2 linked regions of the Marinagarivorans cellulosilyticus genome follow. The protein of the gene in region 2 interacts with the protein of the main gene of each other region in a pairwise test. Links are inferred from orthologs where the notes say so. Each region holds a gene or a part of one and is shown on either strand. Other genes may lie near its edges. The genes, in order: grxD and MARGE09_RS09275.

Region 1 (3,191 bases), 1.2 Mb from region 2 along the record:
GCTGCCAATGCAACTCTAGGAACGGTTGTTGCTGGAAACAATATTAATTTGAGCATACACGAAGGTAGTGCCATAAATGTACAAGCTGGAGTAAAAATTCTAGGTAAGATCAAAGGGGTTGTTCTTACAGCGGATGGCTACAGAGTAAATCCCGTTGAACCTGGCTCACCACTTGGTGCCATTAACTTCCAAAGTAGCGCTACCATCTCAACCGTTTTAAGCCGTGCGGATTTAAGCCTGGGCAATAATTTAAAAAACCTCAATAATACCTACAGCTTAAATGATGTTTTATTTAACACATACAGTGGCACCGTAGATGAAACTATAGCCGCTCGATCGATAATATGCACATCAAGCCCCACAATCGCAAAAGCAGAAGCTGGAAAGAGCATTGACAACTGCGCTCCCATTCCCGATGCCACTAACGTGGAAACAGATCCTGAGGTTAAAACAACCGTAGAAACCAAGATGATCAAGTATGTCCCGCTAGATCTACCGCCCAGTTTGATTGCTGACGCCGATAGCTACAAAGCAAATTATGCCTTCCACCGAGTAGGCACAGTAAATCACGTAACCGTTCAAAACATTAACGGCTTAACCGAGACAGCAAAAACCTATAAATTACTTGACGACAATACACTTGAAACACTTGCTGGCGAAAAGACTGGGTTTAATATCTGTGGTAACGCCACTGAAAAATGTATTGATTTTAATGATGAAAGTAGAATTTTAGAAAGTGATGATACGCGCGCACCAAGAACAACCGTAGACGACAGAGGCGTCATAGAAGCTATCGCCCCTAAAGGCTTGTGGACCATAACAAAGAAAACCGCAAAACTTGCTCCTGGGGTTTACTATTTTGATAGGGACCTGCTCATTACCGGTATAAATGATAGTAACTTTTTGACTACGATAATGAGTGCAGGGCATATTATGCAAACAGAGGAGGTTCGCCTTTTAGCGATTAACGCGGTGCCAGAAGAGGTCTTGTGTCTCAATCAAAATCTGTCTGTGGACTATAAGCAGCATATTGCTGATGTCAATATCACACCAATAGCTACCGAAACCTACTATCCACTGCAGAATGGCGTTGTTCCATATCCAACGAATTACTGCAAGATTACAAATGGTTCTTTGGCAAGAGATTCAAGCCCAGATGAAGATTTTGTCGGTCAATTCGCACTAATGGCGGGGCAAGAGAACAACGACGAAGATCCAGTCTCTTACCAAGGAGGGAATATATATTTCACCTCCTCATTAGGAGTATTTGGAAGGGTGATTGCCGGTAATACGATTAAGCTTGAGTCACCGGATGGCCTCAAAAAGTCCAATGCACAGATTTTTGGGCTAATAGGCTCTGAGGCAAGAGCGGCTGGTATTGATAATGCCCAAAATGACTTAACCGGCACCATTGATGTTCATACAGACTTTTATACCGAAGTCCTCAACAAAGGAGATCCTGATGGCGGTGGCGAATGCTCGCCAAACGATGCTGTTAAGCCCGCTAGTACACTAATCTGGTCACGCTACAGGTAAAAAGAGAAATACAAACCCACAAAAAAAGCCCGCATATGCGGGCTTTCAAGTTTTGAAACATTACAAAATCGCTTGGCAATCAGTTATTTTGCAATACCTGCATTCAAATCCAATTAACCTATTTTCGCTCTACGCTTCGTCTGGAACAGCCGCTTCAATCGTCTTTTTCAGCTCACCGTTCTCACTCATTTCCATAATAATGTCGCAACCGCCAACAAGCTCGCCGCCCGCCCACAACTGAGGAAAGGTTGGCCAGTTGGCGTATTTTGGCAAGTTTGCGCGGATGTCTGGGTTAGTCAGAACATCAACGAACGCAAAACGCTTGCCGCAGGCCATAACCGCTTGTGATGCCTTCTGCGAAAAGCCACACTGTGGTGCGTCTGGTGAACCCTTCATGTACAAAATCACTGCATTATCAGTAATTTGCTGTTTAATTGTGTCCATAATATCCATAGAAAACCTCGCTATATCTTAGTAAATTGCTCAAGTATTGCCGTGCATTTTAGGGGATCGCGCTAGGCCATACAAGCGATCAAGCGCTTGACTCTCTATATTGCAATGGCAGAATCACAACAAACTCGCTGCCGCTGTTATATTCACTATGGACAGTAATTTCACCTTGTAACATTTTTACCAATTCGCCAACTAGCGCCAAGCCTAAGCCGGTGCCGGTAATACCAGCGTTTTGGGCCTCGTCAATTTGGGAATATTGGTTAAACAGCTTGTGCTTTTGAGCTTCAGGGATGCCTACGCCGGTATCTGCCACACTCAGTTGCATCACGTCTTTAAGGGCGCTAAGCGTTAATGTGACAGAGCCTTCGCGAGTATATTTAATTGCGTTAGACAGCAAGTTAATGAGAATCTGGCGTACCTTTTGCCGGTCCGACCTTAAGGGGGGCACCCCCTGCAAGTCGATATTAAAAGTAAGGTTTTTAACTGTGGCTAACGACTCTATTTGCGGCAAAAAACTTTGGCACAGCTTACCAACGTCAAACTCGTCAATATCCAACCCCATAAAGCCTGCTTCTATTTTGGATATGTCCAATGTATCGGTAACAAGCTCGTTTAATTGAAAGCCGGCATTACTTATGGCCTGTACGTTTTTGTACTCGCGGTCAGATAGCTTCGCCTTCGAGCGGGCCAATAGTAAGTCACTAAACCCCATAATGGCGTTAAGCGGGGTGCGTAATTCGTGTATCATTTTTGCGTAAAAATCACGGCGTGCTATACGCTTTGCCTCTTCTAGCTCTTCACGTGCACGCTGTTGATGCGTCACATCAAAGGCAAAAGCGATAACCGAAGGCTCCGCCGCAGGGCCGCTTTGGTTTAACGCTAAAAAGTGCCACTTAATAAAGCGCTCGCCTAATGCAACCACTGGCGAATCTAGCCCGGTGTCCGCTTCAGGCACTCCATCGCTATTAGCACTCGCCAAACATAATCCGCATAATGTTTCTGTATCGGCGGGCAAAGCTTCAGATTGCCCTGCGCCATCAAAACCCACACTAACCATTAAGTTTTGCATCGCTGCATTAGCAAATAAAATTTGCCCTTGCGCATCAAACTCCACCATTGGCCCCGGGCTTAATTCGACAAATTGCGCAAACTTTTCAAACTCCGCGTGGTTGTGTATACGCTCGCGATTATCCAGCAAGCTC
Region 2 (3,096 bases):
CACATCTGCCGCACCAAATTCGACATAGGTTGGCACGTCTACACCACGTAAAATCAAAAAGCGCACATCAGGCGAGGTTGTCTCAAAGGTTAACTTACGGCTTTTGCTAATATCTTCTAAGGGCTCGATACCTGCAGCCGCAAACAACGGCAATGTTTCTTTTAATATGCGCCCTTTTGTTAGCGCAATCGTCAACTGTGACATAACATCCTCGAATAGGGGTACCCCCTACGATTTTATTGATACACGCCAAGGCGCAGCAAGTACTGCCCTGATCGATAACTAGCCTTCTACCACGCGACGAATAGTACCGCCGAGCGCTTGTATTTTCTCTTCGATACATTCATAACCGCGATCGATATGGTAGATCCGGTCAACTAGAGTGTCGCCATCAGCAACCAAACCTGCAATAACTAAGCTTGCGGACGCACGCAAGTCGCTAGCCATAACCGGCGCAGCCTTCAAACGCTCGACCCCACGAATAATGCAGGTATTACCTTCTAGCGTGATATCGGCTCCCATTCGGTTTAATTCATGCACCTGAATCAAGCGATTTTCAAAAATGGTTTCAACCACCGTGCCGGTACCCTCTGCAACGGCATTCATCGCGGTAAACTGCGATTGCATATCTGTAGGAAACGCAGGGTAAGGGGCGGTTTTTAAACTAACCGCCTTTGGCCGCTGCCCCTTCATATCCAACTCAATCCAATCGTCGCCCGAAGTAATATGTGCACCGGCTTCTTCTAGCTTCATCAGCACAGCATCAAGAATATTTGCTTGCGTATCACGCAACCTGATACGGCCTCGCGTCGCGGCAGCCGCAACAAGGTATGTCCCTGTCTCAATGCGGTCTGGCATTACTGAGTAGCTGCAACCTTCTAAGCGCTCAACACCGTATACCGTTAAGCGGTCAGAACCTATGCCTTCAATTTTTGCTCCCATAGCCACCAAAAAGTTCGCAAGATCAACAATCTCTGGCTCGCGAGCGGCATTTTCAAGAACGGTTTTACCTTTTGCCAAAGTAGCCGCCATCAGCAAGTTTTCTGTACCGCCGACTGTCACAACATCCATAAAAATATGCGCACCTTTAAGGCCCTCTGGCGCACGAGCACGAATATAACCGCCGTCTACCTCAATTGTGGCGCCCATTGCCTCCAGCCCTTTCAGGTGGATATCAACAGGGCGGCTTCCAATGGCACAGCCGCCAGGGAAAGAAACATCAGCCTTGCCAAAGCGGGCAAGCATAGGGCCAAGTACCAAAATAGAGGCCCGCATCGTACGCACTAAATCATACGGTGCTTCATATTCTGTCATGGTGCTAATATCAATCTCGACCGTCATGCGTTCGGTAATCGTAATACCCACGCCCATACAACGCAGTAACGCCAACATTGTGGTGATATCGTTTAAGTGCGGAAGGTTAAACAAATGCACTGGCGTATCGGCCAGCAATGTCGCTGCCATAATGGGCAGTGCAGCATTTTTAGAGCCAGAAATGCGAATTTCACCGCTGAGGCTGCCGCCTCCGGTAATTAATAATTTATCCATGAAGGGTATCCGAGCATTACGCCCTATGCTTGAGAAGGCCGCTCGGCGGGTGTATAGGTTTTCATGTGTACAGCGTGTATTTCGCCGCTCGCAATAACATCGTTCAAAGCGCCGTATACCAGCTGTTGTCGCTTAACAGCATTCAAGCCTTCAAACGCCTTACTGACGACTATCAAGTGCACGTGGCTCCCGTCAATTGTCACCTCAACATCACAGCCGGCAATCGCTTGATCAATTAGCGCCTTTACATTTTCAACTTGCATAAACCACCTATCCAGTAACGCTGCCAACAGTTTTGCTATCTACCTGGATCGGTAAAAGCCTGTAAGCGCTCGCAAAAAACGCGCTAGTTTAATCAAAACCAGCGCGTCGTGCATCTACGCTATAGCCAGAAAGTGCGTTTAGCGCTATTCGCACCCGATTAACTCGACGATTGCCCCCAGCCGGCGATCACTTTATCAACATCGTTATTGTACTGTCGCATCGCTTGCGCAAACTGGTCACGAAAGCTTTTACCTAAGTTAATACCATTGAGTACTACGTTGATTAGCTTCCACTCGCCGCTCTTGCTTTGCGCCATTGTGTAAGAAACCACATGGGTGCCATCTTTACTCTTGACCTCTTGAATTACTTCAACCTTACGCTGACCATCGGTTTTTTTCTCGGGGGGAATAACGGCAATATCAAAATCGGAATAGTTCGCCATGCCCTTAGCAAAGGTTTCAACCATTGTTGTTTTAAAGACAACGGCAAAGCGCTCTCGCTGAGCTTCGCTTGCACCTTTATAGTGATTAGCCATCACCACCTTGGCAATATATTCAAAGGCAACAACCGGCTCGAGCAAAGCCGACACTTTGCTATAGTACGCATCGGGATCTTTTTTGAGTAAATCTTTACGACTATTGATAAACGCAACCGTTTCATCAGTCACCGCCGCAACAACCTCATGTGCTGTAAGCGCTTGCTCGGCAGCCGGTTTAGGAGTCGCCTCCGCAAAAACCAATGTCCCCCACAAACTCGCCACCAAAACCACCAAAGACCGACATACAGCCGCCATTTTCCTTCTCCTATTTTTAATTCAAATGAAAGTCGCTTACCACCAAGCAGTCTACGCCACTTAAAATGAACACAACCCAAACACGCGCATTGGAACACATCTTCAAGGCAAAGTTTACATCCATTCAGAAAAAGCCACTTGGCCTTTGCAAGGTTTGTCTTTTGAATAGCTGACATTACATGCGCCGACCAGTAACATGTGCGCCCATTTACTTGTGTTATTCAGTCTAGGAGATAGACATGCCAGAATTACTGCCCGCCGCGCTTGCCATTCTTGCGGGTTTTGTTGGTTTGGTTTGGAGCGCCGATCGCTTTGTTGGCGCCAGTGCAGCCATCGCCAAACTTGCAGGCCTATCCCCTTTAATTATTGGTTTAACCATCGTATCACTCGGCACTTCAGCGCCAGAAGTCATGGTCTCGCTTAGCGCAGCTTTAAGAGGTGCCGGCGACCTTGCTGTTGGCAACGCATTAGGTTCTAACCTAGCCAATATC

What was found.
Region 1: the proteins of MARGE09_RS09275 (region 2) and grxD interact in binary tests that used the Escherichia coli proteins (3 or more experiments, as listed by UniProt). The link is inferred for Marinagarivorans cellulosilyticus from one-to-one orthologs.

The regions. Positions count from the first base shown.
Region 1 is NZ_AP023086.1:3,537,615-3,540,805, reverse strand. Bases 328-3,191 are described here. They hold grxD (Grx4 family monothiol glutaredoxin), read right to left. Parts: upstream 1,990-3,191; coding sequence 1,666-1,989; downstream 328-1,665. Other genes in these bases: MARGE09_RS14260 (PAS domain-containing sensor histidine kinase), read right to left, coding at 2,069-3,191; MARGE09_RS14270 (hypothetical protein), read left to right, coding at 328-1,536. Also shown: more of MARGE09_RS14270, read left to right, coding at 1-327. UniProt on the Escherichia coli protein: Monothiol glutaredoxin involved in the biogenesis of iron-sulfur clusters.
Region 2 is NZ_AP023086.1:2,350,627-2,353,722, reverse strand. Bases 192-2,960 are described here. They hold MARGE09_RS09275 (BolA family protein), read right to left. Parts: upstream 1,812-2,960; coding sequence 1,572-1,811; downstream 192-1,571. Other genes in these bases: MARGE09_RS09265 (calcium/sodium antiporter), read left to right, coding at 2,845-2,960; MARGE09_RS09270 (MlaC/ttg2D family ABC transporter substrate-binding protein), read right to left, coding at 1,970-2,605; murA (UDP-N-acetylglucosamine 1-carboxyvinyltransferase), read right to left, coding at 283-1,548; hisG (ATP phosphoribosyltransferase), read right to left, coding at 192-204. Outside these bases: more of hisG, read right to left, coding at 1-191; more of MARGE09_RS09265, read left to right, coding at 2,961-3,096. UniProt on the Escherichia coli protein: Involved in cell resistance against acid stress.